Regions from separate parts of the Streptomyces sp. NPDC004629 genome, predicted to be linked through region 1. Evidence: riboswitches for the same ligand, from Rfam matches in the RefSeq annotation. Region 1 holds a riboswitch; each other region holds the start of a gene.
The links. Region 1 has a riboswitch for thiamine pyrophosphate ahead of thiO (glycine oxidase ThiO). Riboswitches for the same ligand answer to the same signal wherever they lie in the genome.
Positions count from the first base shown of each region.

Region 2: another riboswitch for thiamine pyrophosphate. It lies ahead of ACFYTE_RS21070 (thiamine ABC transporter substrate binding subunit); the one in region 1 lies ahead of thiO (glycine oxidase ThiO).
Region 3: another riboswitch for thiamine pyrophosphate. It lies ahead of thiC (phosphomethylpyrimidine synthase ThiC); the one in region 1 lies ahead of thiO (glycine oxidase ThiO).

Region 1 is NZ_JBIALO010000041.1:59,792-62,049, forward strand. It holds gene ACFYTE_RS37985 (NAD(P)/FAD-dependent oxidoreductase) at 1-706, opposite strand, end outside; gene ACFYTE_RS37990 (hypothetical protein) at 739-1,134, opposite strand; TPP riboswitch at 1,188-1,299, shown strand; gene thiO (glycine oxidase ThiO) at 1,297-2,258, shown strand, end outside.
Region 2 is NZ_JBIALO010000013.1:42,179-44,436, reverse strand. It holds gene rlmN (23S rRNA (adenine(2503)-C(2))-methyltransferase RlmN) at 1-470, shown strand, start outside; TPP riboswitch at 585-692, shown strand; gene ACFYTE_RS21070 (thiamine ABC transporter substrate binding subunit) at 774-1,847, shown strand; gene ACFYTE_RS21065 (ABC transporter permease) at 1,901-2,258, shown strand, end outside.
Region 3 is NZ_JBIALO010000003.1:181,683-183,940, reverse strand. It holds gene thiC (phosphomethylpyrimidine synthase ThiC) at 1-1,508, opposite strand, end outside; TPP riboswitch at 1,501-1,678, opposite strand; gene ACFYTE_RS06115 (YibE/F family protein) at 1,759-2,258, shown strand, end outside.

The DNA of each region.
Region 1 (2,258 bases):
CCACGGCGCCCGCGGGCAGCCGCGAGCCGTCGGCGAGCAGCACCGCGCCGGGCTCGACGCTCGCCACGCGCGCGTTGGTGCGCAGTTCGGTGCCGCTGTCCGCGTACCAGGCGGTCATCGGCGCCGCGACCTCGGCCGGGAGCGCGCCCGCGAGCGGGCGGTCGGCGGCCTCGACCACCGTGACCGCGCAGCCCGCCTCGCGGGCCGCCGTGGCGAACTCGGCGCCGATCCAGCCCGCGCCGACGACCACGATGTCGTGCTGCCGGGCGAGCACGGGCCGCAGCCGCTGGGCGTCGTCCAGGGTGCGCAGCAGATGCACACCGGGGACGCCCTCGGCGCCGGGCAGCCGAATCGGTTCGGCGCCGGTGGCGAGGACCAGGACGTCGTACGGCACGGGTCCGGCCGCGGTGTCCAGCTCGTGCTCGCCGGGGCGTACACCAAGTGCCTCGCGGCCCAGTTCGAGATCGATGCCGAGCGCCGCGAAGTCGACCTCGAAGGCGGAGCCCTCGGCCCTGCCGAGCAGCACGGCCTTGGACAGCGGCGGCCGGTCGTAGGGCTGGTGGGGTTCGGCGCCGACCAGGGTGATCGTGCCCCGGTGGCCCTGTTCGCGCAGGGCGACCGCGGTCTGCACCCCGGCCATGCCCGCGCCGACGACGACCACGCGCCGCCCCGGTGCCGGGCTGGGTTGCTGCGTCTGCTCGCTCACGTGATCACCATAGTCAACTGACGATTTGCCAGTCAGGGGGCGTGCTGGGTGACCTGTTGCACAACGGGATCACCGGTGCACGCCGGGGTCCGCGCGACCTGTTCGACCACGCTCGTCCCGCTGCCCGCCTGCGATTCCCACTCCCACGTCTCCGTGAGCCGCACCCGGCCGTCGGGCAGCTCGCCGACGGTCGACACGCAGTGCCCGGAGGACGTGCCGCCATCATGCTTGAGCTGGACGTACCGGAAGTCCAGCCGATCGCCGCGGCGGATGCCGACGAGATACCCGCGCACGATGTCGCCGCCGGCGTACTCGGCCCAGATCTCGCCGTTTTTCTCGTGGTACGTGAACCGGGTGCTGGTACCCACCTGACCTGGGGCCTGGTCCGTGACGGGGGCGAGGACGAGACCGTCGAGCGAGCGGGCCATGAACGGAGGCTCCCTTACTGAGGCGGGCGGCGGCGGGCTAGGGTGGCCACCGTACAAGCACTCGCGGGAGCCCGGACGCACCGGGCTGAGAGGGAGGCTGGCGGCCTCCGACCGTACGAACCTGATCCGGGTCATGCCGGCGAAGGGAGGGGCTGGACGCCCATGTCGTCACGTACGTCGGACGTTCTCGTCATCGGGGGCGGAATCATCGGCCTGGTCACGGCCTGGCGGGCCGCGCAGCGCGGGTTCGCCACCGCCGTCGTGGACCCCGAGCCGGGCGGCGGTGCCGCACAGGTCGCGGCCGGGATGCTGGCCGCGGTCACCGAACTGCACCACGGCGAGCAGACACTGCTCGGCCTGAACCTGGCCTCGGCCCGCCGCTACCCGGACTTCACGGCCGAGCTGACCGAACTGACCGGCCTCGACCTCGGCTACCGCCGGTGCGGAACGCTCGCCGTCGCGCTGGACGCCGACGACCGGGCGCACCTGCGCGACCTGCACGCGTTGCAGCAGCGCTCCGGGCTGGAGTCCGAGTGGCTGTCCGGCCGGGAGTGCCGCCGCCTGGAACCGATGCTCGCGCCCGGCGTGCGGGGCGGGCTGCGGGTGGACGCCGACCACCAGATCGACCCGCGCCGGCTGGCCGCCGCGCTGCTCACGGCGTGCGAACGGGCGGGCGTGGTCCTGCACCGCGCGTGGGCGGAGCGCTGCACGGTGCGCCGGGCCCGGGCCGTCGGGGTGACCACCGCGGACGGCACGGAGCTGGGCGCGGACCGGGTGGTGCTCGCGGCCGGCAGCCTGAGCGGACGGCTGCCGGGCCTGCCGCAGGACGTGCTGCCGCCGGTGCGGCCGGTGAAGGGGCAGGTGCTGCGGCTGACCGTGCCGAAGCGGTACGCGCCGTTCCTGAGCCGCACCGTGCGGGCCGTGGTGCGCGGCAGCCAGGTGTACCTGGTGCCGCGGGAGAACAGCGAGCTGGTCGTCGGGGCGACCAGCGAGGAGCTGGGCTGGGACACCACGGTGACCGCGGGCGGCGTGTACGAGCTGCTGCGGGACGCGCACGAGCTGATACCGGGGATCACCGAGCTGCCGCTGACCGAGACCCGGGCCGGGCTGCGGCCCGGGTCCCC
Region 2 (2,258 bases), on a different contig from region 1:
GCGGCATCACCGTCTCCACCGTCGGACTCGTCCCGGCCATCCACCGGTTCGCCGACGAGGGCTTCAAGTGCCGCCTCGCCATCTCGCTGCACGCGCCCGACGACGAGCTGCGCGACACCCTCGTCCCCGTCAACACGCGGTGGAAGGTGCGCGAGGTGCTCGACGCTGGCTTCGGGTACGCCGCGAGGTCCGGGCGCCGGCTGTCCATCGAGTACGCGCTGATCCGGGACATCAACGACCAGGCGTGGCGCGGCGACCGGCTCGGCCGGCTGCTCAAGGGCAGGCCCGTGCACGTCAACCTGATCCCGCTCAACCCGACGCCCGGCTCCAAGTGGACCGCGTCCAGGCCCGAGGACGAGAAGGCCTTCGTGGCGGCCATCGAGGCGCACGGGGTGCCGGTGACCATCCGGGACACCCGCGGTCAGGAGATCGACGGCGCCTGCGGTCAGCTGGCTGCCACCGAGCGGTAGCCGGACGGTAGTCTGAGGGCGTCCATCACGTCATACCTTCCTATCGTCAAGCTCACCGTCGGAAGCCTCGGCTTTCAAAACCTCGGCTTTCGAACCCTCACATTCCGAAACTTCATATTCCGACAGGGGAGCGCCACAGCGCTGAGAGTGCGGCACACGGGCCGCAGACCCTCCGAACCTCGCCCAGGTCATTCTGGGTAGGGAGATCGGTCCTCACTCAAGCTGTTGCGCCCTGCCCGGACATCCCTCGCGGAGTCCGGGCAGGGCCGCGTCTCTTCCTGGTCAACCCCAGGAGGAATTCAGTTGCACACCAAGACCCTGGTGGCCGCCGCGGCCGGGCTCGCACTGGTCACGCTGTCCGCGTGCGGGTCCACCGGCGACAAGGGCGCCGCGGACTCCAAGACCGTCACCCTCGTCAGCCACGACTCGTGGGCCGTCTCGAAGAACGTCCTCAAGGATTTCGAGGAGCGGTCGGGTTACAGCGTCAAGGTCCTCAAGGACGGCGACGCCGGACAGGCCGTCAACAAGGCGATCCTGACCAAGGACAACCCGCAGGGCGACGTCTTCTTCGGCGTCGACAACACCCTGCTGTCGCGGGCCCTGGACAACGGGCTGTTCCAGCCGTACGAGGCCCGGGGCTCCGACCGGCTGCGGCCCGAGTTCCGGTCCGATACGTCCGGGCACCGGGTCACGCCCATCGACACCGGCGACATCTGCGTCAACTACGACAAGGCGTACTTCGACCGGCACGGGCTGACCCCGCCGCAGACCTTCGACGACCTGGTCGAACCGGCGTACAAGAACCTCCTCGTCACCGAGAACGCCGGCACCTCTTCGCCCGGCCTCGGCTTTCTGCTCGGCACCGCCGCCAGATACGGCGACGGGGGCTGGCCGGAGTACTGGAAGAAGCTCAAGGCCAACGGCGTCAAGGTCGTGGACGGCTGGGAGCAGGCCTACGACGAGGAGTTCTCCGGTTCGGCCGGTGGCCGGAAGGCGGGCGGCGACCGGCCGCTCGTCGTGTCCTACGCCTCCTCGCCGCCCGCCGAGGTCGTCTACGCCGACCCGAAGCCGGCCACCGCGCCCACCGGAGTGGCCGCCGGCACCTGCTTCCGGCAGACCGAGTACGCCGGGCTGCTCACCGGCGCCCGCAACAGCGCGGGCGGCAAGGCGCTGCTGAACTTCCTGATCGGCAAGGAGTTCCAGGAGGACATGCCGCTCAATATGTACGTCTATCCGGTGCGCGCGGACGCGAAGGTGCCGCAGGAGTTCGTGAAGTACGGCCCGCAGGCCAAGGATCCCGAGAACCTGGCGCCCGACCGGATCGCCGCCAACCGTGACCAGTGGGTCAAGTCGTGGACCTCGCTCGTACTGAAGTAGCCGACGCGGCCCCGGGCGGGCGGCGTACGGGGAGCGTGGTGCGGCTCGCGCTGATGGCCGGGCCGGTCGCGTTCTTCGCCGTCTTCTTCGCCTGGCCCGTGGCCGCCATCGTCGCCCGCGGGCTGAAGCCGGACGGAGCCTGGCAGTTGGGGCGGATCACGGACGTCGTGACCCGCTCCGACATCCGGCACGTGCTGTGGTTCACCACCTGGCAGGCGCTCGCCTCCACGGCGCTCACCCTGCTGGTGGCGCTGCCCGGCGCGTATGTCTTCGCGCGCCTCGACTTCCCCGGCAAGCGGGTCCTGCGGGCCGTGGTCACCGTGCCGTTCGTGCTGCCGACCGTCGTGGTCGGCACGGCGTTCCTCGCCCTCGTCGGGCGCGGCGGGCTCCTCGACGACCTGTGGGGCGTTC
Region 3 (2,258 bases), on a different contig from region 1:
TGCCCCTTGGCGAGGTCGGCCGCATGGGCGGCGATCTTGTAGGTGATGACGCCGGTCTTGACGTCGTCCCGGTTGGGCAGACCCAAGTGCTCCTTGGGCGTGACGTAGCAGAGCATGGCCGTGCCCCACCAGGCGATCATCGCGGCGCCGATGCCGGAGGTGATGTGGTCGTAGGCCGGAGCGACGTCCGTCGTCAGCGGGCCGAGCGTATAGAACGGAGCTTCATCGCAGATCTCCTGCTGAAGGTCGATGTTCTCCTTGATCTTGTGCATCGGGACGTGTCCCGGGCCCTCGATCATCGTCTGTACATGGAAACGCCCCGCGATCCGGTTGAGTTCCCCGAGCGTGCGCAGTTCCGCGAACTGCGCCTCGTCGTTGGCGTCCGCGATCGAACCGGGACGCAGGCCGTCGCCGAGCGAGTACGTGACGTCGTAGGCGGCGAGGATCTCGCACAGTTCCTCGAAGTTCTCGTACAGGAACGACTCCTTGTGGTGCGCCAGGCACCAGGCGGCCATGATCGATCCGCCGCGCGAGACGATGCCGGTCTTGCGGTTCGCGGTCAGTGGCACGAACGGCAGCCGAACCCCGGCGTGGACCGTCATGTAGTCCACGCCCTGCTCGGCCTGCTCGATGACCGTGTCCTTGTAGATCTCCCAGCTCAGTTCCTCGGCCCTGCCGTCGACCTTCTCCAGTGCCTGGTACAGCGGCACCGTGCCGATGGGCACGGGGGAGTTGCGCAGCACCCACTCGCGGGTGGTGTGGATATTGCGACCGGTGGACAGGTCCATGACCGTATCGGCGCCCCAGCGGGTCGCCCAGGTCATCTTCTCGACCTCCTCCTCGATGGAGGACGTCACCGCCGAGTTGCCGATGTTGGCATTGACCTTCACCAGGAACTGCTTGCCGATGATCATCGGCTCGATCTCCGGGTGGTTGACATTGGCGGGCAGCACGGCCCGTCCAGCGGCGATCTCCTCGCGGACCACCTCGGGAGAAACGTTCTCCCGGACCGCCACGAACTCCATTTCCGCAGTGATCTCGCCCCGCCGCGCATAGGCGAGTTGGGTGACCGCCCCGCCGTCACGGCTCCGACGCGGTTGGCGCGGGCGGCCGGGGAAAACCGCGTCCAGGTTGCGCAGACCGCCGCGCGGCGCGGTGTGCTTGATCCCGTCGTCCTCGGGGCGGACGGGGCGGCCCGCGTACTCCTCCGTGTCACCACGGGCGATGATCCAGTTCTCGCGCAGCGGCAGCAGGCCCCTGCGGACGTCGGTCTCGACGAGCGGATCGGTGTACGGGCCCGAGGTGTCGTAGAGCGTCACCGACTCCCCGTTGGTCAGGTGCACCTGACGGACCGGCACCCGCAGATCGGGGCGCGAGCCCGCGACATACCCCTTGTGCCAGCCGATGGACCGTCCCGCCCCCGCGTCATCGGCGCCATCGGGCCCGTTGACGGATCCGTTCACCGCGTGCTGTGCGGAGGCAGGCGTGCGTATGTCCTTGTTGGTCATGAGACCTACTCCCTACGCCGGCATTACCCGGTAACAGGTTCGGCGGTCGACGCAGCGGTGTCCGTCCATCGGTGCTTCCTGTGAAACATCACTCGTTCCACGTGAAACATCGCGAAGACGGAGGTCAGCGCCCTCTCAGCCCGGTGCTCCGAGCTCCCGCGTGTGCAAAGGTGCCTCCACGCTAGCGTCAATTCGGGCGCGGTGAACAGAGGGCCCCTGTCGTTCTTGCGATGATCGGTCGGTGACCACGATGCAGCAGTCCCCCCACCCCCCGTCCGGGCCACAGCGCAGGCAGGGCTCCGCACAGGGCGGCGGACACGGCCACGAGGGCCACGATTCCGGTGACGGCCACGGGCACGGCCATGGCCACGCGCACAGTCATGGTCATGGCCCCGCGGCGCCCGTCTCCAAGCATCTGCGCAAGGTCATCGCGGCCGTCCTCATCCCGTTCGCCGCGGCGGTCGTCGTCGGGCTCATGGTGCTCTGGCCCGGTGGCGCACCGTCGCACGAGCGCACCGGGGTCGGCTTCGACCGGCAGACGCAGCAGGCCACGGTCACCCAGGTCGTCGCGGTGAGCTGCAAGTCGGTGAACGCCTCGGGGGACACCCCGACCGGTGACACGTCCACCGCCGAGGGCAGCTCCGCACAGCAGCAGGCAACCGGCACCTGCAAAAAGGCCACGATCCGGGTCGACACCGGCAAGGACAAGGGCCGTACGTTCACGGAGATCGTCCAGCCGGACCAGTCACG